4 regions of the Rhizobium sp. A37_96 genome follow, and region 1 is predicted to be linked to each of the others. Evidence: riboswitches for the same ligand, from Rfam matches in the RefSeq annotation. Region 1 holds a riboswitch; each other region holds the start of a gene.
The links. A riboswitch is a leader RNA that binds a small molecule or an ion and turns the genes downstream of it on or off. The one in region 1 is predicted to bind cobalamin.
Positions count from the first base shown of each region.

Region 1 (7,598 bases):
CGGCACCGCCCAGCACCATGCCGAGGACGAAACCGGCGGCGCCGGTGGAAGAGAATACGCCGAGCGCCTTGGCGCGGGCATTGCCTTCCCCGAAGACGGAGAGCAGCAGTGCGAGGGCGGCCGGTGCCGTGAAGGCGGCGGCAATGCCCTTGATGAGGCGGGCGGCGATCAGGGTCTGGGCGCTATCGACGAAGCCGCCGGCAATGCTCGCGGCAGCGAAGACGGCAAGCGACCAGAGAAACACGCGGCGGTGGCCGAAGAGATCGGCGACGCGGCCGCCGAGCAGCAGGAAGCCGCCATAGCCGAGCACATAGGCGCTGACGGCCCATTGCAGCGATGTCGCCTGCATGCCGAGCTCTTTCTGGATCGCGGGCAGCGCCACCCCAATAGTGGAGACATCCATGGCGTCCAGGAAATTGGCGGCGCATAGCAGTAGCAACGCCAATCCGGCCCCGCTTCGGGTTTGGGAAGAAGTCATCGGGATCGTTCCTTTCTGTGCTGCCGTCTTTTTGGGAGGCTGGGAGCGGCAGGGAACGAGAAAATGTACATCTTCAAACCCTATTGCAAATTGATAGTAACCATGTCAGGTATTACTGGCGATGATGAATGATGCGACCCTTCGGAAAATCGATCTCAATCTGCTGCTCGCCTTCTCCGTGCTGATGCAGGAGCGGAACGTGAGCCGTGCGGCCGAGCGTTTGCTGCTTGGCCAACCGGGTCTTTCCGCTGCATTGCGCCGGCTGCGCGAGACGCTGGATGACGAATTGTTCGTGCGCGTCGGCAGAGGTTTGCAGCCGACGCCACGGGCGCTCTCCATCGCGCCGGCGATCGAGGATGCGCTTTCCGGCATCGAGCGCGCCATTCGCCCGCCCGCCGCTTTCGATCCGGGAAGCTGGCAGGGCGAGTTCCGCATCGGGCTCTGCGACAATCTCGAATCATCCTTCTTCGGGCCGCTGGCGGCGCGGTTGCGCCAGATGGCGCCCGGCGCCCGCTTGGTCAGCATGGCCTTCGACAGGCGCGACGCCGCTCGCCTGCTGGACGAGGGGGCCTATGAATTCAGCATCTCGGTGCATGACGAGCCAGCCTCCTGGCATATTCGCGCGCCCCTCTTCGAACAGACGTCATTGTGCATCTACGATCCCCGGCATCTGAAATGCGCGGCACCGCTCAGCCTCAAGCATTTCGCGAACGCGCCGCACGTAACCGTGTCCATTGAAGGCACCATATCCACAAACGTGGATGCCGCTCTCGCCCGTCTCGGCTACCGTCGTCAGGTGGTGGCGACCGCGCCGCGTTTTTCGGCCCTGCCGATGACGTTGCAGGCCATGCCGGCGATTGCGACCGTGCCGGAGTCCATCGCCCACTGCATGGCGCAGCTGCACAATCTGGCGATTTCGCCACCGCCATTCGAGTTGCCCGCCGACCCCGTGACGATGCTCTACCGGCGCGTGGATCAGGCTGACGGCCGCTCCCTGTGGCTGCGTCGCCTGTTCGTGGATGTGGTGAGGGACGCGCTTGAGGCGAGCGGGTGCCGCGTGGGCGTCTCCACGGATGCCTGCTGCTACGATCCGCCTGTTCTTGCCGAGGCGGTATGATCCTTCAAGGAGAGGGAGCATGATCCGGCATACGTCGCGCCTATCCCTGCGCAGGCCGGAAGAGCAGGATCTCGATTTCATTACGACACTGTTTGCCCGGCCGGAGCTCGTAGCCCATCGGCCGGATCCGAGGCCGGATTCTCCTGCCGAGAGCGCCCGGCGCCTCGCCCGCGACCGGGCACATTGGCGCTTGCATGGGTTCGGACGCTGGGCGGTCGAAACGGAAGGTCGGCTGATCGGCTTCGGCGGTGTTACCGTCTCGACGGAATTCGAGGGGCTCAATCTCTCCTATCACCTGCATCCCGATCACTGGGGCAACGGTTATGCGACCGAACTGGTGAAGGAGGCTTTGGCCTTCGCCCGCAATGATCTGCAGGCGCAACGCGTTATCGGGCTTGTTCGCCCCGTCAATGTCGCTTCCCGGCGCGTGCTGGAAAAATGCGGCTTCGGTTTCGAGCGGGACGTGATGCTGCATGGCGCGCCGACACGTCTTTTCTCATACCGGACGGCTCCGGCGAGCGGGGATGAACGGAGATAGCCGCGCGGCCGAGCCAGCGCCGCGGCCATTCTAACCGTCCGGATAGGGCATCCCGTCCTTGTGCACGAACAGTCCGTCCGTGCTCGAGCTCATCATGTCGATATCGGAGCAGGTAATGAGGTCCGTTGGAGAACGGGTGCCGGCCTCGAGATAGATCGCCATGGCGTTCGATTTGTTGACCATGTGATGACCGTTGCCCGAGTCTTTCGGGAAGGCGGCACAGTCGCCGGCGCGCAGCACCGTTTCGCCGTCATCCTCGATCAGCGTCAACTCGCCTTCCAGCACATAGACGAATTCGTCCTCTTCCGAATGCCAGTGCCGCTGGCTCGACCAATTGCCCGGCGGCAGCCGCATCAGGTTGACGCCGAAATCCTGGAGACCGCCGGCATCACCCAGCCGCTGGCGTATGCGCTCGGCGCAGGGTTCGTTGAATGGAGCGGGATATCGGGTGCCCTTGATTTTAGGCACGGCTGCAACATCGATCTTCGGCATGATGATCCCGCCTGCGATTTGCCATGGATGGATACGCTGTCTGCGCTCCGTGAGTCTATCAAGACTCGTTGCCGGCAGTCCAGCGCCGTATACCGCGACCGGATTCGCGACAGGGAACGGCCGGCGGGCTGGCGGACTTGCTCCCCGGGCATCTACCCATGCGTGTTTCCGTGGTTGCGATACTGATTGTGGATTGGTGTGTTTGTCACACTCCTGTCATGCTCCGTACACATGTGCGTCGTTTGGGCAACACGGCATATGTACGTGCTGTCACATATGTTTAGGTCCTTGTAAAAGCGGGATCGCAAATGCAACTTTCTGCCCGGAAGCGAGGCGTTGTGCTTCGGAACTAAGGACTGAAACTTGATGTCGAGCGGCCCCCCAGGTTCGTCAATCGCGCAAGTTCAAATGAGGAATGGAGTTACCATGAACATCAAGAGCTTGCTTATTGGCTCCGCTGCTGCCTTGTGCGTCGTATCCGGCGCCCATGCTGCCGACGCTATCGTCGCAGCCGAACCCGAGCCGCTGGAATATGTTCGCATCTGCGATGCTTTCGGCGCTGGTTACTTCTTCATCCCCGGCACCGAGACCTGCCTGCGGGTCGGCGGCAAGGTTCGCACCGAAGGCCAGTGGAAGGATCCCTACAATCGTGACAGCAGCTTCGGCACGAAGTGGCACACCCGCGCCGAACTCGACGTCAACACCGCGACCGACACCGAATACGGTCCGCTGAAGACCGAAACCATCGTTCGCTGGGACTGGAATGACGGCGGCTCCACCGGCACCAACCTGCTGTGGTCCTACATCACCCTCGGCGGCTTCACCGTGGGCAAGACGGACTCGCAATACAACCAGTTCGTCGGCTATGCTGGCGACGTGATCCAGGACGACGTCATCTATGACGGTCCGTACGAATTGAATCAGCTCACCTACAACTATGACAGCGGCACCGGCTTCACGGGCGTCATCTCGCTCGAAGACAGCAACTCCGGTACCACCTCCAGCGCTTACGGTGGAAGCTGGCAGTTGTCCGAGTCCGACCACTATGCCCCGAACGTCGTTGCCGGTCTCGGCTACAAGGCTGGCGCATGGCAGTTCCGCGTCGTCGGCGGCTACGACTCGATCGTCGAAGAAGGCGCCATCAAGGCTCGCGTCGATGCCGACTTCGGCGTCTTCTCCGCCTTCCTGATGGGCGGCTGGAACACCGATGGCGACAAGCTCAACCAGTATGCCGGTTCGAACCAGAACGTCTCGGCCTGCACGACGTCCTCCGGCGTTGTTCACGGCGCGGATTGCGGCTGGGGTGACTGGGCCGTCTGGGGCGGCGTCGGCGTGCCGTTCAACGACAAGCTGAAGTGGAACGTTCAGCTCGCCTACACCGACTCCAAGATCTTCGAGGCAACGACGAACCTGAAGTTCAACCCGGTCAAGAACCTCCTGGTCGAGCCGGAAGTGACCTATGTTCACTACGATGTGCCGGGTGACGATACCTTCTCGGGCATCCTTCGCTTCGAGCGGACTTTCTGAGACTTCGGCTCAGCTTGATTTGATTGCAAATGAGGCCCGGTATTCGTATCGGGCCTCGTTCGTTTTGCGGGACAACTTGAAAATCTGCGCCCGGATCTGCATCCGGCCGGTGGGCGCAGCGAGGCGCGAGCGCCTTGCGCTCAACCGTACCGATGATGTGCCGTTTGCTTCTGACAGGGATGTGAATAGCCGACGGGGGGAAGTCGGCTCGCTGTCATAAAACTGAAGCTAATGAAGGAATAAGTCATTTTCAGCGCCATTCGGTGTTGATTAAAGGAAGCCCCATGAAGACGATCGTATTACTTGCAGCAATCGGAATGATTTCCACGAATGCCATGGCCATGTCGGCCTACAATTCCAAGTCAATGACCTGCGCAACCGTGCATGAAAAGATGGCGCAGGAAGGTGGTTCAGTCGTGCTGAAATACCCGTCGCACCATCCGGGCATGATGATGTACAACCGAACCGTTTCGAATTCGATGTCGTGCCTCGGCCAGGGTACGATGGCCAGCGCCAGCGTCCCGACAAGCGACGATCCGAGCTGCAAGATCAAAACCTGCAGCTTCACCACCGGCAAAGGGCCGAACAAGAACCACTAAATTCGTGGCGAACGGCAGCTCGGCCGATTAGCCAATCGAAGCAAGGCGCCGGCACGGCGAGAGATTTCCTGCCGGCCGTCACTCCAGCCTGGGCCAAAATGTCTCGGGTCTGGCCTGGTTGCGTTGTCGCCTGCGGATTTTCCGCAGGCTTCGGAGGCCGGAGGGGCGTTATGCTTTTCTCGGTCGTTTGCGTCCGCTTTCACTCGCGATCGCGTACGGGCCTCAAAGCGGCAACCTTTTCCCATCGAGACGCTGCAGCAAACCATTCGCCATGGATGGCAGCGTTATTGGGGCCGCGCACGGTCGATGCGTCTCCGATGCCCATGATCTGCAGCTCACGCAATTCCAAACCAAGATATAAAGATATCTTTATATCTCCTTGACGCTTGCGCCTGCGTCGTTCATGTTGACGCCATCGTGGTTCTTACCCGCGCCAATGCGGATGAGCTAAGAGGGAATTCGGTGCGACGATGTTCGTCCATGCCGAAGCTGCCCCCGCAACTGTAGGCGGAGAGCCGCCGTTCCACCATGTCACTGAGGAAGACGCCTCGGGAAGACGGAACGGTAGCGATGACCCGCAAGCCAGGAGACCTGCCGCGATAGATAACGTCCACGGGCGGGGTGTCCCGGTGTGCCGCGTTGCGACGGGCGCACTGTGCCTATCGTCGATGCGTCAGCCAATGCCTTGCCCACAACCTTCGGGGTAAGGAAATGACCATCAAGACCGCAAATCTCGGTTTTCCACGTATTGGAAGACATCGCGAACTGAAGTTCGCGCTCGAATCCTATTGGGCCGGCAAGACCGATCGGGCCGCGCTTCTGGAGACTGCCAGAACGCTCCGCGCCGATCATTGGCGACTGCAACGGGAAAAAGGGATCGACATCATCCCCTCCAACGACTTCTCCTTCTACGACCACGTTCTCGACACGGCGGTCATGGTGGGCGCTGTGCCTCCGGTCTACGGATGGCGCGGGGGACCGGTCGATCTCGACGTCTATTTCGCGATGGCCCGCGGTTCGTCCGGTAACGGACACGCCGATTGCGGACATGCGCACCATGCAGCCGGTGCGGCCGCGCTCGAGATGACGAAGTGGTTCGATACGAACTACCACTACATGGTGCCGGAACTCAAAGCCGATCAGCGCTTCGAGCTGACATCCAACCGGCCTCTCGAAGCCTTTCTGGAGGCGAAGGCGCTCGGCATCCACACCCGGCCGGTGATCCTCGGGCCGGTGACCTTCCTGAAGCTCAGCAAGGCGCTCGACGATTCCGCTCCGATCGACCTTCTGGAGCGGCTGCTGCCAGTCTATGCCCGCATCCTGTCCGAGCTGGCCGACGCAGGCGTCGACAGCGTCCAGGTGGATGAGCCGGCTCTGGTCCTCGATCTCTCCGACAAGGAAAGGCAGGCCTTCGCGCTGGCGTATAAGGCGCTCGCCAAGGCAGCACCAAACCTCAAGCTCGTGCTTGCGACCTATTTCGGGTCGCTGGGCGACAATCTCGACATCGCTCTGCAGCTTCCCGTCGCCGGATTGCATCTCGATCTCGTTCGCGGCGGCAGCACGCTGGAGGATATCGTCCGTCGTGCGCCGGCGCATCTCGCTTTGTCTCTCGGGATCATCGACGGGCGCAACATCTGGCGAAGCGATCTTCAGGCCATCGCCTCACGCATTGCCGCCGTGGCCGCGCTTCGCGGCGAGGCGGATATCGTGATTGCGCCGTCCTGCTCGCTGCTGCATGTCCCGATCGACATCGAACTGGAAACGGCCCTTGACGACGAACTTCGCTCCTGGCTCGCATTCGCGACGCAGAAGCTCGACGAAATCGCCCTGCTTGGCCGCCATTTCACGGCCGGCGATGACGCCTCGTCGCTCACGGCATCGCAGCAGACCATGCATGCCCGGCTGACTTCCGTCCGGGTGCATGATCCGCTCGTCCAGGGCAGGCTTCATGAGCTGCGGGGCATCGAGCAAAAACGGCAATCGCCGTTTTCGGCCCGCCAGCCGATCCAGCATCGCCGGTTCAAGCTGCCGGCCCTCCCGACAACGACCATCGGCTCGTTCCCGCAGACGGCCGAGGTCCGCAAGGCGCGCTCGCTGCACGACAAGGGAGAGCTCAGCTATGTCGACTACGAGGCCTTCCTGGAAAAGGAAACGGCGGCAGCGATCCGCTGGCAGGAGGAGATCGGCCTCGACGTCCTTGTCCATGGCGAGTTCGAGCGCAACGACATGGTGCAGTATTTCGGCGAACAGCTTTCGGGCTTCGCCTTCACCAAGCTCGGTTGGGTGCAGAGCTATGGATCGCGTTGCGTGCGGCCGCCGATCATCTATGGCGATGTGGCGCGTCCGAACCCGATGACCGTCCGCTGGTGGAAATACGCGCAATCCCTGACCGACAAGCCATTGAAGGGCATGCTGACAGGGCCGGTCACCATTCTCAACTGGTCCTTCGTGCGGGACGACCTTCCGCGCGAAACCGTGTGCCGGCAGATCGCGCTCGCGATCCGTGACGAGGTCCGTGACCTTGAAGAGGCCGGCGCCGCGATGATCCAGATCGACGAGGCGGCATTGCGCGAGGGACTGCCGCTTCGACGGGCGGATTGGGCACACTATCTCGCCTGGGCGGTCGAGTGCTTCCGGATCTCGTCAAGCGACGTCTCCGATGAAACGCAGATCCATACGCATATGTGCTATTCGCAGTTCAACGACATCATGGAGGCGATCGCGGCCATGGATGCGGATGTCATCTCCATCGAGACGTCGCGGTCGCGGATGGAACTGCTCGACGCCTTCGTCGAGCGCGACTATCCGAACGAGATCGGACCGGGCGTTTATGATATCCATTCGCCG
Region 1 covers NZ_JBNWDS010000001.1:747,228-754,825, reverse strand. Annotated here, with positions in the region: gene ACQZ6J_RS03655 (MFS transporter) at 1-478, opposite strand, end outside; gene ACQZ6J_RS03650 (LysR family transcriptional regulator) at 600-1,595, shown strand; gene ACQZ6J_RS03645 (GNAT family N-acetyltransferase) at 1,615-2,133, shown strand; gene ACQZ6J_RS03640 (cupin domain-containing protein) at 2,164-2,625, opposite strand; gene ACQZ6J_RS03635 (porin) at 3,052-4,152, shown strand; gene ACQZ6J_RS03630 (hypothetical protein) at 4,437-4,751, shown strand; cobalamin riboswitch at 5,153-5,364, shown strand; gene metE (5-methyltetrahydropteroyltriglutamate--homocysteine S-methyltransferase) at 5,463-7,598, shown strand, end outside.

Region 2 (7,598 bases), 520 kb from region 1:
GCCGGCGAGCAGCCTTGCGATCATCGTCGATATCAACGCCGAGACGACGACGGGCGTCAGCGTGAGAATGGAATAGCTGCCGATGATCAGCTCGAACGCGTAGAAGGCGCCGGTGAGCGGCGCGTTGAAGGCGGCGGCAATGGCGCCGGCAGCGCCGCAGCCGACGAGCATGCGCAGGTCCGCGCGGCGCATCTGCATCTTGTAGCCGAATTTCGAGGCGATGCCGGCGGCAAGCTGCGTATAGCCTGCCTCCAGCCCGACCGAGGCGCCGAACCCGTTCGAGATCAGGTTCTGTACCGCGACGAGGATACTGTCCGTGAGCGACATGCGCCCGCCGTGCAACGCATTCGCTTCGATCGGGTCGACCATCGGCTTCTTGCGCGTGCGCGACAATATGTAGAGCAGGATGCCGAGGATGATGCCGCCGGCGACCGGCGCGATAAACACCACCGATTTATCGGGAATCGCGACCGCCGCCGAACTCAGGCGCTCGTAGTCGGTTATGCCGTAGATGACGCTGTGAAGCTTGCGCGAGACGAAGCTCATCGCGGTCACGGCGCAGCCGGAGGCTACCCCTACCAGCGCGCCGGCGAACACAAGCCCCAATTCGCCACGGCGCAGCAATGCCCTGAATCGACCGAGGTCGAAAAAGGCCGAGAAGACGCCGAGGCGGCGCGGTTGGAATTTCTGCAACATTGGGAGCGGACGATACGTTTTTACTAGAATGTGAGGGCTTACCCTCTATAAACTCCTAACATCAAAGAAATACGGCAAAAAAGCCGCCGGTCTTTTGGGAATTTTCAGCCGATTTCGCAATCAGGACGGTGCGCGTCGCATCCATGCCCTTGATTGACTTGAACTAAGTGAAAGCCTAATCATTGCCGGCATAACGAATGGTTCCCGAGCGGCGATCTGTCGCATGGGATGAAAAGGGAATGTGAAGGGGCGGACCCAATCCGGGCGTTCTCATCACAGCCGACCCCGCGACTGTAGAGCGGTCAGGGACTTTCGTCCGGTTTGACAGCCATCCCGCCGATCGTTCGCATGGGGCGAACAGGCGGAGCAGCTTCAAGCCGGAAAAGCCACTGGTGTGGCATCATGATCTACCGGGGTTGGACGCCTCTCAAGTCTACGAATCGTCCGCCTTTTCATGATGCGCTGCCGGGAAGGCGAGAAAGACCCGCTGGGCTACGATCGGGAGCGACCGGTTTCGGTCCGCCCCGATCGTGGCGCCTTATCCGCGAGCCAGGAGACCTGCCATGCGTGCCGGGCGCAGAGCCTGTTCCAGGAACGCGAGTTCCGCTGCCAGCACGGAGGTTGTCATGGCGCAAGACGAGTTTTCGGCGTGTAGACGCCAATTTTCCGGTATCAGCCCGATGCTGCCGACCCTCGCTGTCGCGTGGGAGCGGAAATAACGCATGTCCTCTTCGAATTCCCGGTCTGTTTTCGTCCTCGGCGGCGCACGTTCCGGCAAATCCAGATTTGCCGAATCCCTGGTTTCGGACACGGGGCTCGAACGTCACTATGTGGCGACAGGGCAGGCGTGGGACGATGAAATGCGCGAGCGCATCGCGCAGCACCGTGCCGACCGCGGCGATCTATGGCAGACGCATGAAGAGCCGATCGATCTCGTGGCGCGGCTTGCCGCGATCGATGCCGACGAGCGCTCCGTGCTGGTGGACTGCCTGACGCTCTGGGTGACCAATCTGATGATGGCGGAGCGCGACATTGCCGCGGAGTTTGCGGCCCTTACCGCGTTTCTGCCGACGGCGCGAGCGCGGCTCGTTCTCGTCTCCAACGAGGTGGGTCTCGGTATCGTGCCTGACAATCGCATGGCGCGCGAATTTCGCGACCATGCCGGCCGGTTGCACCAGATGGTCGCGGCGGCGAGTGCCGAAGTTTATTTTATCGCAGCGGGCTTGCCGCTGAAAATGAAGGGTTGATCCATATGAACCAGGAAAAGATTCCCGCCACCGTCATCACCGGCTTTCTGGGAGCCGGCAAGACGACGATGATCCGCAACCTCCTGCAGAATGCCGGTGGCAAGAAGATCGCGCTGATCATCAACGAATTCGGCGATCTCGGCGTCGACGGCGACGTGCTCAAGGGCTGCGGCGCGGAGAACTGCACCGAAGACGATATCATCGAGCTGACCAATGGCTGCATCTGCTGCACCGTCGCCGACGACTTCATTCCCACCATGACGAAGCTTCTGGAGCGCGATGCGCGCCCGGATCACATCGTCATCGAGACCTCCGGCCTTGCGCTGCCGCAGCCGCTGGTCGCCGCTTTCAACTGGCCTGACATCCGCACGCAGGTCACCGTCGATGGCGTCATCACCGTGGTCGATAGCGCCGCCGTTGCCGCCGGCCGTTTCGCCGACGATCACGATGCCGTCGAGGCTCGCCGCGTCGAGGACGATTCGCTCGACCACGAAAGCCCGATCGAGGAGCTTTTCGAGGACCAGCTGACTTGCGCCGATCTGATCGTTCTCAACAAGACCGACCTGATCGATGTTGCCGGCCTCGGTCGTGTCCGTGCGGAAGTCGCCTCGCGCACTGCCCGCAAGCCGACGATCATCGAAGCCAAGAACGGCGATGTGCCGGCTGCCGTCCTGCTCGGCCTCGGCATCGGCACCGAGGGCGATATCGTCAACCGCAAATCGCATCACGAGCTCGAGCATGAAGACGGCACGCCGCACGATCACGACGAATTCGACAGCTTCGTGGTCGAGCTCGGCCCGGTTGCCGACCCGGCAGCCTTCGTTGACGCGCTGAAGGGCGTGATCGCGGAACACGACGTCCTGCGCCTCAAGGGTTTTGTCGATGTGCCCGGCAAGCCCATGCGCCTGCAGCTTCAGGCCGTCGGCAGCCGCATCGACACCTATTTCGATCGCGCCTGGACGCCGGGCGAAGCACGGGCGACCCGGCTGGTCGTCATCGGCCTGCACGAGATGGACGAGGCGATCGTGCGCAAGTCGATCGAGGCGCTGGTCTGATCGATGCTGCGTCTTTGCCGTGCGATACCCCCCTCTGTCGCTTTGGCGACATCTCCCCCACAAGGGGGGAGATTGGAAGCTCGTGGCTACGTTGTCGCGAAATGGCTGACTGCTGAAGTTTCAGGAATTTCGGATGGCCGACCGGGCGAGGCATGGCACTCAATGATCTTCCCCCTCGTGGGGGAGATGTCACGACGAGACAGAAGGGGGTATGCCGCCGCATACTCTAAAGCCTAATGCATCTCCTCCTGGCACAGAAGGGAACGATCAGCGATGGCGAGGAGGCGATCGATCTTGGCCAATCGGCGGGCGACATCCTCTTTCTGTCGGCCGCCGACACCGAGCTTGCGGCGATTGCCGCAGCCCACGGCGAGGGCGGCCGTTCCCTCCGGCTTGCGAGCCTGATGAGCCTCAAGCATCCGATGTCCGTCGATAGCTATGTCGACAGGACAGCCCGGCATGCGAAGCTCATCATCGTGCGGGCGCTCGGAGGTGCGAGCTACTTCCACTATGCGCTGGAAGCGCTGCATGCCTGTGCGGCCCGGCAAGGCACCTTGATTGCGGTGCTGCCGGGGGATTCGAAGCCCGATCCCGGACTGACGCCATTCTCCAATGTCGCTCTCGACGATCTGAATGCGCTCTGGTCGTATCTGATCGAAGGCGGCGAGGCCAACTCCAGTGCATTCCTTGCCTATGCCGAGGCGATGCTGTCGGGTGCGGAGAAGCCGATGCCCGCCGTGCCCCTGATGAAGGCCGGCATCTGGTGGCCGGACCGGGGCGTGATCGGTGTCGAGGAATGGAGGAGAATTTCCCAAGGCAAGATGGTAGCGGAGGAGGGATTTGAACCCCCGACCGTGGCGATTTCCTTCTATCGCGCGCTGGTGCAGAGCGGCGAGACAAAGCCTGTCGAAGCCATGATAGAGGCGCTTATCGCCGAGGGCATGCGGCCGCTGCCGGTCTTTGCCTATAGTCTGAAAGATGCCGTGTCGGTCGGTATCCTCGAAAGCGTCTTTACCGGGTTGAAGCCGGGCGTGGTCATCAATACCACCGGCTTTGCCGTTTCGGCCCCGGGCGCGGATCGCCAGCCGTCGGTTCTCGAAACGGGTGACGCCATTGTTCTCCAGGCCATTTTTTCAGCCTCGTCCAGGGAAGCCTGGGAGGCATCCTCGCAGGGGCTTTCGGCGCGCGATCTCGGCATGAACGTCGCATTGCCCGAGGTCGATGGTCGCGTTCTCGCCCGCGCGGTGTCCTTCAAGGCGGCCGCCCGCTACGACGAGCGGGTCGAGGCCAATATCGTCGCCAGCGAACCCCACGAGGATCGCATGCGCTACACGGCGCGGCTCGCTGCCAACTGGGCGCGGCTGCGCAACACGCTGCCCGGCGATCGCCGCATTGCGCTTGTCGTGGCGAATTATCCCAATCGCGATGGGCGCCTCGGCAACGGCGTCGGGCTCGACACGCCTGCCGGCACGATCGAGGTGCTGAAAGCGATGCGGGCGGGCGGCTATCGTGTTGCCGACCTGCCTGCCGATGGCGATGAGCTGATGCGGCACCTGGCGGAGGGGCCGACAAATTCGGGCCGTGACGGCCGCGTGGTTCGCGAGACGCTTTCCTTCAGCGACTACAAGGATTTCTTCTCGTCGCTTCCAAAACAGATTCAGGATGAGATTACGGGTCGCTGGGGCGATCCGGAGGCGGATCCTTACGCGCTGAACGGTGCCTTCGCCCTGCCGTTCGCCCGTTTCGGCGCGGTGCTTGTCGGCATCCAGCCGGCACGCGGCTACAACATCGATCCGAAGGAGAGCTACCATTCTCCCGATCTCGTCCCGCCCCACGGCTATCTCGCCTTCTATGCCTTCCTGCGCCGCTCCTTCGATGCGCATGCGGTCATCCACATGGGCAAGCACGGCAATCTCGAATGGCTGCCGGGCAAGGCGCTGGCGCTCTCCGAAAACTGCTATCCGGAAGCGATTCTCGGGCCGCTGCCGAACCTCTATCCCTTCATCGTCAACGATCCCGGTGAGGGCACGCAGGCCAAGCGCCGCACGAGCGCCGTCATCATCGATCATTTGACGCCGCCGCTGACACGCGCCGAAAGCTACGGTCCCTTGAAGGATCTGGAGGCGCTGGTCGACGAATATTACGAGGCGTCCGGCGGCGATCCGCGACGCATCCGTCTGCTGCGCAAGCAGATCCTCGACCTCGTCGCCGATATCGGTCTCGATCAGGACGCCGGCATCGCCAAGGGCGAGGGGGAAGACGAGGCACTGCGCAAGCTCGACGCCTATCTCTGCGACCTCAAGGAAATGCAGATCCGCGATGGCCTGCACATCTTCGGCGTTTCACCTTCCGGAAGGCTGCTGACGGATTTGACGGTGGCGCTGGCGCGGGTGCCGCGCGGGCTGGGCGAGGGCGGCGATCAGAGCCTGCAGCGCGCGATTGCGCAGGATGCTTTTGAGGGTAGTGAGCATGCGGAGAGTATTGTACCCCCCTCTGTCGCTCTCGCGACATCTCCCCCACAGGGGGGGAGATTGGTGGCTCGCAGCGCCTCCCCGCATCAAACCGAGATCGAGGCCGCGGATGCTAATCGTAACGCTGACGCCGTCGGTAAAGGTGTGGGAGAGCGAAGCGGCATGCTCCTTCCAATCTCCCCCCTTGTGGGGGAGATGTCAGCAACGCTGACAGAGGGGGGTATCTCTCAAAGCAAACCATTCGACCCACTGGACTGTGATATGGCCGCCGAATGGAATGGCCCACGACCCTCTATCCTCCAGGAGGTTGCCGAGGCGCCCTGGCGCACGCAAGGCGATACGGTCGAACGCATCGAATTGCTGGCTGCACAATTGGTCTCGGGTGAAATAGGCTGTCCCGAGGGCTGGGCACATACACGCATGGTTCTGGGCGAGATAGCCTCAAAGCTGCAGCCGTCCATTCTTGCTTGCGGCGATGCCGAGATCGCGGCCTTGCTCAAAGGCCTTGACGGGCGTTTCGTGCCCCCCGGTCCCTCCGGCGCGCCGACGCGGGGCCGGCCGGATGTTTTGCCGACGGGACGGAATTTCTATTCGGTCGACAGTCGCGCCGTACCGACGCCGGCGGCCTATGAGCTTGGCCGGAAATCGGCCGAATTGCTGATCCGCCGCTACGTTCAGGACCATGGCGAATGGCCCGTTTCCTTCGGCCTCACGGCTTGGGGCACGTCGAACATGCGCACGGGCGGCGATGACGTGGCGCAGGCGCTGGCGCTGATCGGCGTCAAGCCTATATGGGACATGACCTCGCGCCGCGTCACCGGATACGAAATCATCCCGCCGGCCATGCTGCGGCGGCCGCGAGTCGATGTCACGCTGCGCATCTCCGGTTTCTTCCGTGACGCCTTTCCCGAGCAGATCGCCCTGTTCGACAAGGCGATCCGGGCCGTCGGCATGCTCGACGAGGATGAGACAGACAATCCGATTGCGGCGCGCATGCGTGGCGAGATCGCGCGGCTGGAGGCAGCCGGCCTCGACAAGGCCTCCGCCAGCCGCAGAGCCGGATATCGCATCTTTGGGTCCAAGCCCGGCGCTTACGGTGCCGGGCTGCAGGCGCTGATCGACGAGAAGGGCTGGGAGCGACGCGCGGATCTGGCCGAGGCCTATCTCGTCTGGGGCAGCTATGCCTATGGGGCCGGCGAGGAGGGCACGGCCGAGCGCGGCGTCTTCGAGGAACGGTTGCGCTCGATCCAGGCGGTGGTGCAGAATCAGGACAACCGCGAGCACGACCTGCTCGACAGCGACGACTACTATCAGTTCGAGGGCGGCATGGCGGCCGCGGCCGAGCAGCTTGGCGGCGCGCGCCCGTCGATCTATCACAACGACCATTCCAGACCGGAAAAGCCTGTCATCCGCTCTCTTGAAGAGGAGATCGGCCGGGTCGTGCGCGGGCGCGTCGTCAATCCCAAGTGGATCGAGGGCATCATGCGCCATGGCTACAAGGGCGCTTTCGAGATCGCTGCGACGGTGGATTATCTCTTCGCTTTTGCGGCGACGACCGGCGCGGTCCGCAACCATCATTTCGAGGCCGTCTACCAGGCTTTCGTCGTAGACCAGCGCGTGCGAGACTTCATGGCGGAAAAGAACCCGGCCGCGCTGCAGGATCTGCGCGAGTGCCTGCTGGAGGCGGTCGATTGCCATTTATGGACGCCGAGAAGCAATTCGGCGCGGTTCGATCTGGAAAGCCTGGACACGGGCAAGGAGACGGCGGCATGAGTGCGGTCGACGAGCTTCTGGCAGCCTTTCGGGATTATCTGCTGTCGCGGAGCGATCCGGGGCTGCAGCATTTCATTCAGGGCTTTCGCTGGCCGACGGAAGAGCGCCCGCTCGCGCCGCACGATCTGCCTGTCGCAGGCTATCTTCGGCAGCTTCATCGACGGGGCAATGGGGCGGAAGGCGCTTTGCTCGACAGGCTTTCCGATGCCGCGAATGCGCTGCATTGGGCCCAGACCTACAGCATCACCGATTTCGGCGCCGATTTCCTGCGGAGATATGGCTGGGTCGAGCTGTTCGGCACGCGAGGGCATTTCGCAAGCGAAGACATGGCAGGCGGCTTCCTGTTGCTCGGTCCC
Region 2 covers NZ_JBNWDS010000001.1:224,734-232,331, reverse strand. Annotated here, with positions in the region: gene ACQZ6J_RS01110 (chloride channel protein) at 1-696, opposite strand, end outside; cobalamin riboswitch at 878-1,100, shown strand; gene cobU (bifunctional adenosylcobinamide kinase/adenosylcobinamide-phosphate guanylyltransferase) at 1,419-1,943, shown strand; gene cobW (cobalamin biosynthesis protein CobW) at 1,949-2,998, shown strand; gene cobN (cobaltochelatase subunit CobN) at 3,235-7,242, shown strand; gene ACQZ6J_RS01090 (dimethylsulfonioproprionate lyase family protein) at 7,239-7,598, shown strand, end outside.
Region 2: it holds a riboswitch for cobalamin, as region 1 does, so the genes downstream of both, cobU (bifunctional adenosylcobinamide kinase/adenosylcobinamide-phosphate guanylyltransferase) here and metE (5-methyltetrahydropteroyltriglutamate--homocysteine S-methyltransferase) in region 1, are expected to answer to the same signal.

Region 3 (7,598 bases), on a different contig from region 1:
GTCATAGAGATCAGCGAAGAGCTGAATCTTATCGAGGACTTCGTCCACGGGAACACCACGCGCGACGAGCGCACGCAGCTTCCGCCCATCCGGAGGACGATCGTGCGGCTGCACCGCCACCTGCGGACCGTCCTGTCGCTGATGCGCCATGCCGCCGCTTCGGACGACGAGGAAATGCCGCTCGGCTTCGAGGATGTCGCCGGGCGCCTGACGGGCCGGCTGGAAGCGGTCGAACACGATATCTATGCGCTGCAGGAGCGCGCCAGGCTGCTGCACGAAGAAATCGGTTCGAAGCTCTCCTCCGAGATCAACAGGCATCTCTACATTCTGTCGATCATGACCGCATTCCTGCTTCCGCCGACGCTGGTGACCGGCTTCTTCGGCATGAACACTTCGAGCCTCCCCCTTTCGGGCGGGTCGAGCGGCACCGGCTATGCCGTGTGCTTCATCATCGTATCCATGCTGCTGGCATGGTGGCTTCTCAAGCGCGTCAATATTCTCTGAGGCCGCGCACGGCATGAAAAAGCCGCCCGGCGCAGACCGGGCGGCTTTGCATCGACGAGTCCTGAAGCGTCCTCAGAAATAGGGCGAATAGCACTGACGGCGCGGGCCCGAATTGGGCTGGAACGTGTTGTCGTAGGAGCGGTAGGAACGATAACGTGCCTCGCACCATTCGACGTGACGCGGGTTGATGCCGGCGCTTGGAGCGGGTGCCGGAGCATAATAGCGCGGCTGGCTGGCAATCGCTCCGCCAACGAGCGCGCCGGCGCCGAAGGCGGCCAGTGGGAACCAGTAGCCGTCGTGGTAGCGATAGCCATGTCGATAGCCCGAATAACCGCGATAGCCGCCATACCAGCCACGGCGATAGTAGCCGTCGCGACGCCATTGCACCTGTTCGAGATTGGCGGGCGCGGCCTTGTCCGCCGATACGACGGGGGCAGCGGGCATCTGCATGGCGAAAGACGGCGCAAAGCTCGTCAGAGTGACGGCCGCCGTAACGGCGACGGTCGCGATTTTCGCACGGAAACCAAGCATTTTCATCTCCATTCCCTGGTTCGACTTGTGTTCAAGCCCATAGCGTTTCATATCGGGAATGCTTCCCGAGCGAGGTTTCGCTGCCTGCTTCGTCGCATATCGGAGTAGACGACAAGAAACGCGGCAGCACTTTATTTAGTTCCTCAAATCTCTACCAATTTAAGGAGTTATGCGGGGCTCCACGATGAATTTATAGTGATTGCATTCTTAACCCAAGATTAACCAGCAATCCTTACTATTATTTCATGAAAGGATACCGGCAGAGTACGCTCCTGATTTGCAGCATCCTGACGATCCTGACCCTGATGGGTCCGGCCTCCAAGCTTTCGGCCGGTGAAAACCAACCCTGGACAGATCCGAAAAACGCTTTGATCGTCGATGCTTACGAGCTGAACACCATCGACTGGAATGCATTTCTGCAAGACAAGCGGATCGCCGGTTTCATCTCCAAGGCCTCCGACGGTCTCCCTGAAAGCTTCAGCTGCACGGGGGATCATGCCGGCGATACGGTGGCCCATTGCAAGACGATGTGGCGCAAATATGCCGTCAGCCGCGAGCTGTTTCAAACTCGCCGCATGCTTGCAAAAACGAATGGTCTGTTGTGGGGCGCCTATCATCTGGGACGGCCCGGCAATCCGATCGATCAGGCCAATCATTTTCTCGACTATGCCGATCCCCAGCCGGACGAGTTGATGGTGCTCGACATAGACGGCATGGATACCACGCAGTTCATGTCGCTGGACGATGCGCAGATTTTCGTGGCCCATATCAAGATCAGGACCGGGCGCTATCCGATCCTCTATACCAATCATAACACGGCGCGATATATCGCCGATCATCGCGGCACCTATCCGCTGCTGTCGCGGCTGCCGCTCTGGTATGCCCGTTACAAGCCGGATGTGAAGGGCACGTTCCCGCTCGGCAACTGGGATAGCTATGCCATCTGGCAGTTCGCTTCGTCGGACAATTGCTCCGAAAAGAGCTGCCCCTACCGCGTTCCCGGCACCCTGACCGACATCGACGTCAATGTCGTGCCGATGACCAGGATCCAGCTCGCCAAGGTTTGGCCGCAGGGCGATCTCCTGCCGGCCAAGCCTCTGCCCGCACCGGACCTGACGATCGCGCTCGCGTCCCTGTGCAGCGGACCGCGGCAGACACTGGTCTCGCTCATGGTCGACACCATCGTCACCGCGTCCACGCCGCCATCGACGAAGCCCGTCGAAATCAACGAGCTGAACTACGAGGATTTCTAGGCTTCGATCTGCACGTCCGTCTTCGGGCGGGAGCAGCAGGCGAGGATGTAACCCTCGTCGATCTCGTCATCGAGGATGCCGCCATTGTGGCTCATCTCGACGTCGCCCGAGAGCTTCATCACGCGGCAGGTGCCGCAAAGACCGGATTCGCAGGCCGCGCCGATACGCACGCCTGCGCCCCGCGCCGCCTGCAGCACGGTCTGCCCTGCCGCGCAGACGACGTCCTTGCCGGCCATGGTGAAGCGGATCGTCGTTGCGGCTTCCGTCGAGGCATCGTCGCTCACTTCCGCGAGCGGCGTCGCCGCGTTGGCCGGCTGGAAGCTTTCCTGGTGGTAGCGCTTCATGTCGAAGCCATGGGCTTCCAGCATGGAACGAACGGCATCCATGAAGACTTCGGGACCGCAGCAGAAAATCGTGCGATCCATGAAATCGGGGGCCAGCAGACCGATCTTCGCCTTGTCGATGCGGCCCTTCAGCCCCGACCAAAGATCGGTGCGGCCGCAACCCTCGACGATGAGACCGAGATTGAGGTTCGGCATGAAGCGCGCGAGATATTCCAGCTCGGAGCGGAAGATGATGTCGGCCGGGCCGCGCGAACAGTTGATGAAGGTGATATCCGACAGCGGCGCGGTGTCGGACATGTAGCGGGTCATGGACATCATCGGCGTGATGCCGGAGCCGGCGGAAACGAAGAGATATTTCTCGCCGGGATGACGGATATGGCTGAAATCGCCGAGAGGGCCGAAAGCCTTGATGCGCATGCCCGGCTTCAGGTTCTCGAACATCCAGCGCGTGCCGATGCTATCCTTCTGCGCCTTCACCGTCACCGCGACCGAGAACGGCCGCGACGGCGTCGAGGAGAGCGTATAGGTGCGCATGACCGGCTCCGGAGCCGTCGGCAGCTCAAGCGTCACGAACTGGCCCGGCAGATAGCGGAACCAGTTGTCCTTGTCGGACCTGAAGGTGAAGGTCATCACGTCGGGGGCTTCCGGCGTGGCCGAGAGGCATTCGAGCAGATGCTGCCTGTCGCTCCAAGGCTGCATCTGATCTAGGTGGCGATGCGGAAGGGAGACGGCCATGTTCATTCTCAGGCTACCGCCGAGAGCTTGGCCTGGTCGCCCTGCAGCCGGTTGATCATGAAATTCGTGTACCATTCGACGAACTGCATGACGCCGCCTTCATGGATTTCCGAATAGGGGCCGGGCTCGTAAGCCGGCGAACGGATGCCGAAGGCATTTTCCTCGACGATACGACGGTCCTGATCGTTGGTTTCGGTCCAGACGTGGGTCAGTTCCTCAAGATCGTAGTCGACACCCTCGACCGCATCCTTGTGAACGATCCACTTGGTGGTGACGGCGGTTTCCTCGGCGCTGATCGGCAGGACGCGGAAGGAAATGGCGTGATCGCCGAGTATGTGGTTCCACGTCGTCGGATAGTGGAACAGAAGCATGGTGCCGATGCCGTTGACCGTCACATCCGGAGAGAGCGGCCGCTTGACGGCATTCTGGCCGGACATGGTGTAGCTTTCCGCGCCTTCGATCAGCGGCATGCGCGCCGTGCGGAACTGCCCATCCGGAGAGAGCTTGAACTCGCTCGGCAGGCCGGCGGCTTCGCAATGCGCCCAATGCGCGGTGATCACGGGATCGCTCATCGCGCCCTGCACGCCGCTGACGGTCGGCGCTTCCGGGAAGGTGCGGCAAAGTTCGGGATGATTGGCGGCGCAGTGATAGCACTCGCGATTGTTTTCCCACACCAGCTTCCAGTTGCCTTTTTCGATGATGGTGCTCTGGAAGGCGATCTTGGCTTCGCTGATGCGGTGCGGCGCCATGTAGGGTTCGATCGTGGCGCGGACGGACGCGAAGTCCGGAGCGTTCTTTGCCAGGCAGATGAAGATGTAGCCGCCGACGCTTTCGCAATGGACCGGCTTCAGCGAATACTGGGTCTTGTCGAAATCCTCGGCCATCTGGCGGGCGAACAGCAAGGAGCCGTCGAGCTCGTAGGTCCACTGATGATAGGGGCAGACCAGCTTTGCCGAGGAACCGCGATCGGTCGTGCAGACGCGCGAACCGCGATGGCGACAGCTGTTGTGGAAGGCGCGGATAACCTGGTCGCGGCCGCGAACGATGACGATCGGGTAATCGCCGATCTGGACGGTGAAGTAGTTGCCCGCGCGCGGCACTTCGCAATCGTGACCGATGAACAGCCAGTCGCGATAGTAGATCATCTCCATGTCGAGCTTGAAGTACTCGGCGTCGGTGTAGAAGGGTTGCTCCAGGCTGAAACCCGGCCGGCGATTTTTCAATTGCCGCAAAACATTGCTGTTGATATCCATTTGCCTATCCTCGCGCAGTACCGGGAGACGAGCAGAGGACATGCGCGGCCGGTTGGGAACAGCCGGGTGCAATGTCCTGGCCGCCCGCCGCGGTCAGTAAACCATATGTGCCCAAGGCTGGTTTCCGGGCTCTGGAGCGGCCCTGTTTCCAGAACCCCATGGCACCTTCCCAGGCCGACCAGACCCAGTGGCTTTATCCGCCATGCCTTACTCCACCACCGTTGCGGGGGCAGCGCCGGATTTTGACCGGCTTCCCAATTCTCCGCCTCCCTAGCAGACGGCACCTTGAGATTGATATCATCATATCCCTCGGCCCTGTCGGCGGCTGCGCTGCAATGCGACATCGGCTTCGAAATTGACGACAGGTGAAACGGGGCCGTGGGACGGTTGCAAACAGCGCCAATATAGGAAGGTAATTCAAGCTCTTATGTGCCTGCGTGGAAAGTGCGGCATATGCGCCATCCACATCGCATCGATGACGCTTTATTCTGATTGCGACAGATCAGCCGCCGGCCGGCGCTCAGGGGGATGATTGGGCGGCGGAAAGCGCCATCAGGGCGGCCATCGCACGCCCGGCATCGGCAGCCGGCACGAAGATATGATCGTGATAGTAAGCGGCAACGACATTGGCGCTGATCCCCTCGTTTCCAAGGGCCGTGGCGAAGGCCGCCGTCAGGCCCACGGCCTCGAGAGACGAGTGGACCTCGAGCGTAATCATCCGCATTGCCGGTGCCGCCGGAAGCCCCGCTTGCTTCGCCGTCTCCAGGGGAAGGATCAGCGTCACGCCTTCCTTCTCCCGGAAAAGCCCGATCGGCTCCAGATGCAGATGATCCGCGAGCGCGGAGGCCGGCACGGTGCAATAGACGAACTCACCCTCGACGAGATGAGGCTTCATGCCGGAAAGCAGCTGCGTGAGATCGGTCATTCCTGGCATGTTCTTTCGTCTCCTCGAAGGTTTGCCGGCCCGGCGCGGTTAAGCCCGGCTCAAGCTCTGCGATCTATCGTCCCGCATAGAGAGTTTTATAGCGAGATCCGGCATGGCCAAACTCAGATATTTCGACGCTGGGAAGCCCGCCGACCCCGAACCGGCGCCGGCGGCACCGACGACGGGGCACAGCGAATTCCTGCGCACGGGCCGCATCAACCGCGACAGGCCGCATTGGCTTGCGGAAGAGCGCGAATACCTCAGTCATCAGCAGGTGGCCGAGCGTACCGCGCTGAAGCTCAGGGATGCCGGCGAAAAGACCCATGACCGGCTCAACAGCTTCCACAAATCCATCCGTTTTCCGAAGCTCATCTTTCATCACACGCTGAAGGACACGCCGCATCTCGGCTATTGTCACGTTACAGCCGCGCGGACACAGTTCGCGCAATATGAGGACGTGAACTGGGCCTTCTATATCGCCAACTTCTTCGCCCGCATCGGCCAGGAAGAAAACTTCTTCGAAGACATCAGCCTGAAATATTCGCGGATGTATTTCGCCGTCGCCGTCCATCCGGACAAGGAAGCGGACGACAAGAGGCTGACGATCAATCGTGAGATCCGCGGCAACGGCGTGCTGTTCCATACGCACGATCCGCAGATCGCCATCCGCAACGTTCTCCTGCTCGGTGCCCGCAACGAACAGCTTCGCGACATCATTCGCCAGCTTTGACGATTGATCCGAAAACTCGAAGGGCATAAGAACGGCCTGAACTGCAAGCAGGCAGGCCATGGCACGACACATAGACATTCTCGAACATCCGCAAACGGCGATCGACGTCGCAACGGCAACGCTTGCCGAAGGCTTGCCGATCGGATTGCCGACGGAGACGGTCTACGGGCTCGCCGCCGATGCCACCAACCCGGCCGCCATTACGCGGATCTACGAGACGAAGGGACGGCCGCGCTTCAATCCGCTGATCTGCCACATGAGCGATCTCGCCATGGCGGAACGTTATGCCGTCTTCGATCCCATTTCCCGCAAGCTGGCGGAAGCCTTCTGGCCCGGCCCGTTGACGCTGGTGCTGCCGCTCAAGGCCGACAGCGGCATCCATCCGCTGGCGACCGCCGGTCTCGACACGGTCGGCATCCGCGTGCCTCAAGGTTTCGCCGGCGAGTTGATCCGTGCCTTCGACCGCCCGCTTGCCGCGCCGAGCGCCAATACGTCGGGCAAGATCAGCGCCACCAGCGCCGATCATGTCGATGACGATCTCGGGGAGCGAATCACGCTGATCCTCGATGCCGGAGCTTCGGTCGTCGGCGTGGAGTCGACCATCGTCAAGGTCGAGGATGGCGAGATGCGCCTGCTGCGGCCCGGTGGGCTCGCGGCCAGCGAAATCGAGCGGGTAGCCGGCAAGGCGCTGAAGCGCAAGAAGAAAGCTTCGGCTGCGATCGAGGCGCCCGGAATGCTCGCCTCTCACTATGCGCCGGGGGCCGCCGTGCGGCTCGACGCAAGGGATGTGTCCGCAAACGAGGCGCTGATCCGCTTCGGGACACCCGAGATTGCCGGCATGGAGAACGCCGTTGCCGTGCTGGATCTGAGCGCCACCGGCGATCTTTCCGAGGCCGCCGCAAACCTTTTCGACTTCATGAAGCGCGCCGATGCGACCGGCGCGGCGACCATCGCCTTTTCGCATATTCCCGACGAGGGCCTCGGCGAGGCCATCAACGACCGGCTGCGTCGCGCGGCTGCACCACGAGAATGAACTAGCCCGACCTACCGGCAAAGGACACGCCATGAGCAGCTCCGCCCCCTCTTCCGACCTCCTCGCTCGCTTCGCCGCCATCGTCGGCGAAAAACATGCCGTGCGGGACCCGGCGGAGATCGCACCGCATCTCGTCGAAAACCGTGGGCTCTATCACGGCGCTTCGCCCATGCTGCTGAAGCCCGGCTCGGTGGAGGAGGTTTCGGCGATCCTGAAACTCGCCAGCGAGACCGGCGCGGCCATCGTTCCGCAGACCGGAAATACCGGCCTCGTCGGCGGCCAGACGCCGC
Region 3 covers NZ_JBNWDS010000002.1:740,351-747,948, reverse strand. Annotated here, with positions in the region: gene ACQZ6J_RS10045 (CorA family divalent cation transporter) at 1-504, shown strand, start outside; gene ACQZ6J_RS10040 (BA14K family protein) at 577-1,035, opposite strand; gene ACQZ6J_RS10035 (glycoside hydrolase family 25 protein) at 1,281-2,288, shown strand; gene ACQZ6J_RS10030 (FAD-binding oxidoreductase) at 2,285-3,373, opposite strand; gene ACQZ6J_RS10025 (aromatic ring-hydroxylating oxygenase subunit alpha) at 3,376-4,620, opposite strand; cobalamin riboswitch at 4,719-4,923, opposite strand; gene ACQZ6J_RS10020 (ACT domain-containing protein) at 5,141-5,554, opposite strand; gene ACQZ6J_RS10015 (DUF6656 family protein) at 5,658-6,275, shown strand; gene ACQZ6J_RS10010 (L-threonylcarbamoyladenylate synthase) at 6,334-7,308, shown strand; gene ACQZ6J_RS10005 (FAD-binding oxidoreductase) at 7,340-7,598, shown strand, end outside.
Region 3: it holds a riboswitch for cobalamin, as region 1 does, so the genes downstream of both, ACQZ6J_RS10025 (aromatic ring-hydroxylating oxygenase subunit alpha) here and metE (5-methyltetrahydropteroyltriglutamate--homocysteine S-methyltransferase) in region 1, are expected to answer to the same signal.

Region 4 (7,598 bases), on a different contig from region 1:
TTGCCCGCATCCGCGATGCCTGCGGCTTCGAGCCGATCCCGCACAGCGCCCGCATCGAGCGCTGGCTGGAAAGAAACGCTCATGACTTTGCCGGAGTTCTCAAGCCGTCGCTGACCAAGCCGAAGGTGCTTGCGCTCGATCTGACGGCGACCGGACCGGATGCCGGAGCATGGGCGACGCTCGATGCCGCCGGGGCCGAACGGCTGATCGAAGAGCGCGTCGGCCAGGCCGGAGCCGATTTCGCCATCGGCCTCTACGCGGAGGATCGCATCGTCTACAAGGGCGATGCCTACGAGACCCCAACCGCCGGCCAGCGCCGGACGGTTCATCTCGGCATCGATCTTTTTGCCCCGGCGCGTGAGCCTGTTCATGCGCCCTTTGCCGGTGCGGTCGCCTTCATTCACGACGATGCGGTCGATTTCGGTTTCGGTCCCACGGTGCTGCTCGAACATCGCACGGAAGAGGGAGATATCTTCTGGACGCTCTACGGCCATCTTTCGCGCCAGAGCGTTGCCAGGCTGGCCGTGGGGCAGGCTGTCGCCCGGGGCGAGGCTTTCTGCACCCTTGGCGAGGCGTCTGAAAACGGCAACTGGTCGCCACATCTGCACTTCCAGATCGTCACGGACCATCTCGGCCTCGGTGCGCGGATGCACGGTGTCGGCGTGGGTGAGCAATGGCAGGTCTGGCGGGCCATCAGTCCCGACCCGAGCGTGGTGTTCGGCTTTTCCACGCCCGCTTCGGTCATCGTTGCGCGGGACAAGGATTTTCTGGTGCGCGAGCGTCACCGGCGGATCGGCCGTTCGCTCAGTATCGCCTATTCCGCAACGCCGCTGAAGATCGTCGGCGGCGAAGGGGCCCATCTCATCGACGAGGCAGGCACCCGCTGGCTCGATATGGTCAACAACGTCTGCCATGTCGGCCATTGCCATCCCCGGGTGGTGAAGGCAGCGCAGGCGCAGATCGCCAAGCTCAACACCAACTCGCGTTATCTGCACGACTCGCTCGTCGAATATTCCCGTCGCCTGGCGAACCTTTTGCCCGATCCGCTCAACGTCTGCTTCTTCGTCAATTCTGGCAGCGAGGCGAACGATCTCGCGATCCGGCTGGCGCGTGCCTATACCGGCAACCGCGACATCATCACGGTCGACCACGCCTATCACGGACACCTGTCGAGCCTGATCGACGTCAGCCCCTACAAGTTCGCCGGCAAGGGCGGGGAAGGGCGGCCGCGGCATGTGCGCGTTGCTGAAATGCCCGATCTCTATCGTGGCAGATTCCGCTATGGCGATGCGGATGCCGGCCGCAAATATGCCGATGACGTGCGCGACCAGGTCGCGGCCCTGGCGGTGGAAGGCCGGCGTCCGGCGCTCTTCTTCAGCGAGGGCATCCTCGGCACCGGCGGCCAACTGACGCTCCCGGCCAACTATCTGAGGGAAGCCTACGCCCATGTCCGGGCGGCGGGCGGCCTTTGCCTGGCCGACGAGGTGCAGGTCGGATTCGGCCGCGTCGGCAGCCATATGTGGGCTCATGAATTGCAGGACGTGGTGCCCGACATCGTCACGATGGGCAAGCCGATCGGCAACGGCCACCCGATGGCCGCCGTTGTTACGACGGAGGCCATCGCGGCCGCCTTTGCCAATGGCATGGAGTATTTCAACACCTTCGGCGGCAACCCGGTTTCCGCCGAGATCGGCCTTGCCGTTCTCGACGTCATCCGCGACGAGCGGCTGATGCATCATTGCCGCGTCGTCGGCGACCGGCTGATGGATGGCGTGCGCGCCCTTGCTTCGCGCCATGAGATCATCGGCGACGTGCGCGGCCATGGCCTCTTCAACGGCGTCGAGCTTGTGCGTGATCGTGAGACGCTGGAGCCCGCCGCCGCGGAACTGGATTTCGTGATCGCCGAGATGAAGCGCAAGCATCACATCCTGCTCAGCAGCGAGGGGCCGCATCATAACGTGTTGAAGGTAAAGCCGCCGGCGCCCTTCAGCGCGGAGGATTGCGACCGGTTTCTCGACGGGCTCGATGAGACCTTGTCTCGTTTGCCTCCTCGCTAGCCCCTGATCCAGAACAGAGATCACGTCGCGACGATTTCGGCGGCGATATAAACGTTTAAATTTCGACTGCGACAAAGGGTGATGCCCGACGTTCGGCGACTTGAATGAAGAAGGACAAGACAGTGCACAAGCCGCTCGCCAGACAGAACAATTTCGATGCCAGCCGGCCGGATGCCGGCATGCTGGAACTTGGCGTCTGCTATTATCCGGAGCAATGGCCGCGGACGAAATGGGAGGAAGATGCCGCGCGCATGGTGGAGCTGGGGCTCGCCTGGGTGCGCATCGGCGAATTTGCCTGGTCGCATATCGAGCCGAAATCCGGCGTCTTCCAATGGGACTGGTTCGACGACGCGGTCGAGGTGCTCGGCAAGGCGGGATTGAAGGTCATCATCGGCACGCCGACGGCCGCTCCTCCCAAGTGGCTGGTGGATCGTTACCCGGACATCCTGCCCGTCGACGCGCGCGGCGCCGTTCGCAAGTTCGGCGCGCGCCGGCACTATTGTTTCTCCAGCCAGCGCTATCGTCTGGAAGCCGCGCGTATCACTGAAGCAGTGGCGCAGCGCTATGGCAAGCATCCCTTCGTGCATGCCTGGCAGACCGATAACGAGTACGGCGACCACGACACGATTCACAGCTATTCGCGAGTGGCGCTCCACGCCTTCCGCGAGTGGCTGGCCGCGCGCTACGGCACGATCGAGGAGCTGAACCGCGCCTGGGGCACCACATTCTGGAGCATGCACTACAACAGCTTCGACGAGGTGGATCTGCCCAACAATCTGGTCGAGGAGCCGAGCCCGACGCATCTGGTCGACTATTTCCGCTTCTCGTCCGATCAGGTGAAGAGCTTCAACAAGGCGCAGGTCGACATCATCCGCCGCCACTCACCGGGCCGGCCGGTCACGCATAACTTCATGTCGCAGAACACCGACTTCGATCATTACAAGGTCGGCGAAGATATCGATATCGCATCGTGGGACGTCTATCCCATGGGCGGGCTCATCAATGGCCGGCTGAGCACCGAGGAAAAGCAGCGCTATCTGCGCGTCGGCGATCCCGATCAAACGGCCTTCAATCATGACCTCTATCGGGCGGTCGGCCGCGGCCGGGCCTGGGTCATGGAGCAGCAGCCGGGACCGGTGAACTGGGCCTCGCACAACCAGTCTCCGGCCGATGGCATGGTGCGCTTGTGGACATGGCTCGCCTATGCCCACGGTATCGACATGGTTTCCTATTTCCGCTGGCGGCAGGCGCCGTTCGCGCAGGAGCAATTCCATGCAGGCCTCCTTCTGCCGAACAGCGAAGAGGATCAGGGCTACAAGGAAGTGGCGCAGGTCATTGCCGAGATGAAGCTGCTGCCGAAGGGCGAGGCGCGCGACAAAGCCGCCGTTGCGTTGCTGCTCGATTATGAATCCCGCTTTGCCACCCGCGCCTTGCCGCAGGGTCGCGATTATGCCGCCTCCGCCATTGCGCTCGACTGGTATTCCGCCGTGTCGCGCCTCGGCGTGGACGTCGATTTCATCGGCCAGCATTCCGATCTCGAAGGATACAGGCTGGTGCTGGCACCCGATCTCGTCATTCCCGATCCGGATTTCATTGCGCGCCTCAAGGCTTCCGGCGCCAAGGCGCTGTTCGGGCCTCGCAGCGGCAGCAAGACCCGCGACATGCATATTCCCGCCGATCTGCCGCCGGGCGTGCTTGGCGACCTCCTGGATTTCCGCGTCACGCGCGTCGAGTCTCTGCCGCCGTTCCAGTCCGAGACCGTTCTCTACGGCAATTCCAGCCACGAGACCTCCACATGGCGGGAAACGATCCGGACTACGGAGACGGTGCTGGCGACGTTCCAGGGAGACTATCGGCCGGATTCACCGGCCGTCATCGGCAATGACATCGCGCGCTACTGCGCCACGCTGCCGCGCGACGAGTTCCTGTTGAAGCTCATGGGCGACACGTTTGCCTGGGCCGGCGTGAGCAGCCTGCCGGATCTCGGCGATCTGCGCCTTGCGCGGCGCGGGAGGCTGCACTTCGCCTTCAACTATGGAAGCACGGTGGCGGCTGTCCCCGCAGCGCAGGATGCCGAATTTCTGATCGGCAACCGCGTGCTTGCGCCTGTCGGCGTGGCGGTCTGGCTCGATGGAGCCAAGGGTGCTGCGGCCGAGTGATGCGTCTCAAACGGCAGGCTCCGCCTGCCGTTCGCGGTGCGACAGCTTGCCTGTGGCAATACCGACAAAATGCCTGATGTCGTCGTGCAGGGCGCCGATGTCGTTTTCCTGTGCGCGCCATGGCGCCTGCCGTGATCTTCTGGTCATATTCAAGGTGCCATCGGCAAAGCGTGCCGGTGGATAATTGGGAAACCGGTCGCAGGCCGGTGCTGCCCCCGCAACGGTAGCGGACCGAATACTATCGACGGATGCCACTGGCACAACTGCCGGGAAGGTTGTCGACAGCGTCCGAACGGACAGGTCCGAAGCCCGGAAACCAGCCTTGACGGCAGGCTTGATTGATCACGGCGGGTGATCGAGAGGCGAATGCGGGCGTCTTGAGATCGCCCGGTTCCAATCTCGCAGCTTTCGTAGCAGTCATGCATGCGCCGGCCCGGTCACCGCTGAAGTCGCGGCTGCCGGAACCGATTTCGCTGCTGTTCAGCCCGTTGAGGAGCGGGCCGATCCGAAGATGCCCGGGATTCCGGGCGAGGATGTTCAAGCGTTCAATCAAGGAGGAGATGGCATGACTGGGAACAGAGGCGTCGTCTACATGCGACCCGGCAAGGTCGAGGTTCGCGATATCGACGATCCGAAGCTGGAGGCGCCGGATGGCCGCCGCATCGAGCACGGCGTAATCCTGAAAGTGATTTCCACGAATATCTGCGGCTCCGACCAGCATATGGTGCGCGGCCGCACGACCGCCATGCCGGGCCTCGTGCTCGGCCATGAGATCACCGGAGAGGTCATCGAAAAGGGCATCGATGTCGAGATGCTCGACATCGGCGATATCGTCTCGGTTCCGTTCAACGTCGCCTGCGGCCGCTGCCGTTGCTGCAAGTCGCAGGACACTGGCGTCTGCCTGACGGTGAATCCGTCGCGGGCCGGCGGCGCCTACGGCTATGTCGACATGGGCGGCTGGATCGGCGGCCAGGCGCGCTACGTCACCGTGCCCTACGCGGATTTCAACCTGCTGAAGTTTCCTGACCGCGACAAGGCCATGGCCAAGATCCGCGATCTCACCATGCTGTCGGATATTCTGCCGACCGGCTTTCACGGTGCAGTCCGCGCGGGCGTCGGCGTGGGCTCCACCGTCTATGTCGCGGGCGCAGGCCCGGTCGGTCTCGCGGCAGCCGCCTCCGCCCGCATCCTGGGCGCGGCTGTCGTTATGATCGGCGACTTCAACAAGGATCGTCTCGCGCACGCCGCCAAGGTCGGCTTCGAGCCTATCGATCTCTCCAAGAGCGATCGTCTCGGCGACATGATTGCCCAGGTCGTCGGCTCCAACGAGGTGGACAGCGCCATCGATGCCGTCGGCTTCGAGGCACGCGGTCATTCCGGCGGCGAGCAGCCGGCAATCGTGCTCAATCAGATGATGGAGATCACCCGCGCAGCAGGGTCGATCGGGATACCCGGATTGTATGTGACGGAAGATCCGGGTGCAGCAGATGCCGCGGCCAAGCAGGGCAGCTTGTCGCTGCGTTTCGGTCTTGGCTGGGCGAAGGCGCAATCCTTCCACACCGGACAGACGCCGGTTCTGAAGTACAACCGGCAACTCATGCAGGCGATCCTACATGACAGGCTGCCGATTGCCGATATCGTCAACGCCAGGATCATCTCGCTCGAAGATGCGGCGCAAGGCTATGAAAGCTTCGACCAGGGCGCTGCCACGAAGTTTGTCCTTGATCCGCATGGTGAGCTGTTGAAGGCAGCTTGAGGCACGGAAGCTCATACGACCACGCAAGGGCTCTCAGATGAAGATGACCGTGAGCGGGATCATGCATTCCCGCTCACGGTACTGTTTCCCTAAATGCTCGTGAGTTTGCCGGGCAACAAAAGGGCAATAAACCTCCAAGCCAAGTCAAATCGCGTTGGAAACGGCGGCCCGTTGCCGCCACCGAAGATGTCGGGCAGATATGGACGGAGGTCCTGGTTAGCGATGCTCACGGGTCTCATCTGAAGCAGAAGGCTCTCACCACTCAGAAGGTGACGAGACATCTTTTCATGAGCTGCTGAACCGTAAAATCATGCGCCTTCGGGATCAGGAAAAGCGTCAAACGGCGCTGCCGCCAAGGCTAATCGTCATCGATAATAGCAGTCGGTGTTGCCATTATACATCTATCCTTTACATTTATAGGGGCATCCCTATGGAGGAGCTCCGTCATCGCTTCCTAAGCAACGACGGCTTGGCAAGGAACGCTAACCCGAAGAGAACAGAAAAATGGCAAACTTTCTTGATAAATGGTCTTCTAAGAAGGCTGATAAGCCAAAGGCTGGCGCACGGAATGTCGTCGATACGTTTCGTGCACGAGTAGCGGAACAGAAGGCATATCTGGAGGAGTACGAGCGCGATTCAGCTGGTTTCAAGAAGTGGCGCTCCACCTGGTTCCAGCGCGTCCCCGGCGGCTTCGGCGTGACGGTTGGCCGTGACTCCGTCAATGCCGGCCATGGATTGAGCTATGTCGTCGTCGAAGCAGTCAAGGACGTGGCAGAGTTTCTCGACGATCTCACCTATCACGCGGAGAACGACGTCGGCTTCCAGCAGGCGCTCGAGCAGAACCGCCAGCGTCGCGTCGCACTTTTGAATGCGGCAAAGACCGGGGGAGATGCACCTGCCTCGAAGACCAAGGCGAAGGCCAAGCCTGCCGCAGCAAAGCCGGCTGCTGCCAAATCCGTTGCCAGCAAGGCGGCACCCAAGGCTGCTCGGGCCAAGGCTGCTCCTGCAGCTGCTCCGGCGCCGGCTGTTGCAGAAACGGCAAAGCCGAAGCGCACTCGCAAGCCGAAAACTGCAGGCGCTGCCGAGTAAAGACAATAAAGCCCGCTTCGTGCGGGCTTTATTGTGCCGCTGTCGAGCGGCTTGAGCATCTCCCGTTCGGGATACAGCCGAGCGCAAGGCTGTGCCGATACAGCCACTCCTGATGCCTGATCTCACCGCATCATCGGGAGATGAACGAGGCGACGCAAGCAGATCTGTAATGAAGGCAGATCTGCCTTCGGTGTTGTCCAGGTCATAGGGCCTGGCAACACGCCGCAAGGCGAGGGAAAGAAACGCGGCACTGGCGACGTCGATGGATCGGCAGGATCTCTCAGCTGATATCAAGCTGCAATACCGAAGCAGCCCGCAGAGGACGGCACGGCTGCATCGGGCAAATGGATAGGGTGGCGCCTCCCGCAGGCCGAGTGATCGAGGGGGCGCGATCACGCCCGGCCTTGGGAAGATTGCTTCTCACGGCAGGAAGCAAGTCACGTTCGTCACGCGCCCCGCCGCCAATCCGAAAGGAGCGGCGAAGGCCGCTCCTTTCGGCCGATTTCACTTTTTCTCGCTATACGCCTTGATGGCGGC
Region 4 covers NZ_JBNWDS010000005.1:311,887-319,484, forward strand. Annotated here, with positions in the region: gene ACQZ6J_RS17025 (aminotransferase class III-fold pyridoxal phosphate-dependent enzyme) at 1-2,057, shown strand, start outside; gene ACQZ6J_RS17030 (beta-galactosidase) at 2,162-4,216, shown strand; gene ACQZ6J_RS17035 (hypothetical protein) at 4,223-4,363, opposite strand; cobalamin riboswitch at 4,352-4,555, shown strand; gene fdhA (formaldehyde dehydrogenase, glutathione-independent) at 4,782-5,972, shown strand; gene ACQZ6J_RS17045 (hypothetical protein) at 6,477-7,061, shown strand; gene ACQZ6J_RS17050 (inorganic diphosphatase) at 7,566-7,598, opposite strand, start outside.
Region 4: it holds a riboswitch for cobalamin, as region 1 does, so the genes downstream of both, fdhA (formaldehyde dehydrogenase, glutathione-independent) here and metE (5-methyltetrahydropteroyltriglutamate--homocysteine S-methyltransferase) in region 1, are expected to answer to the same signal.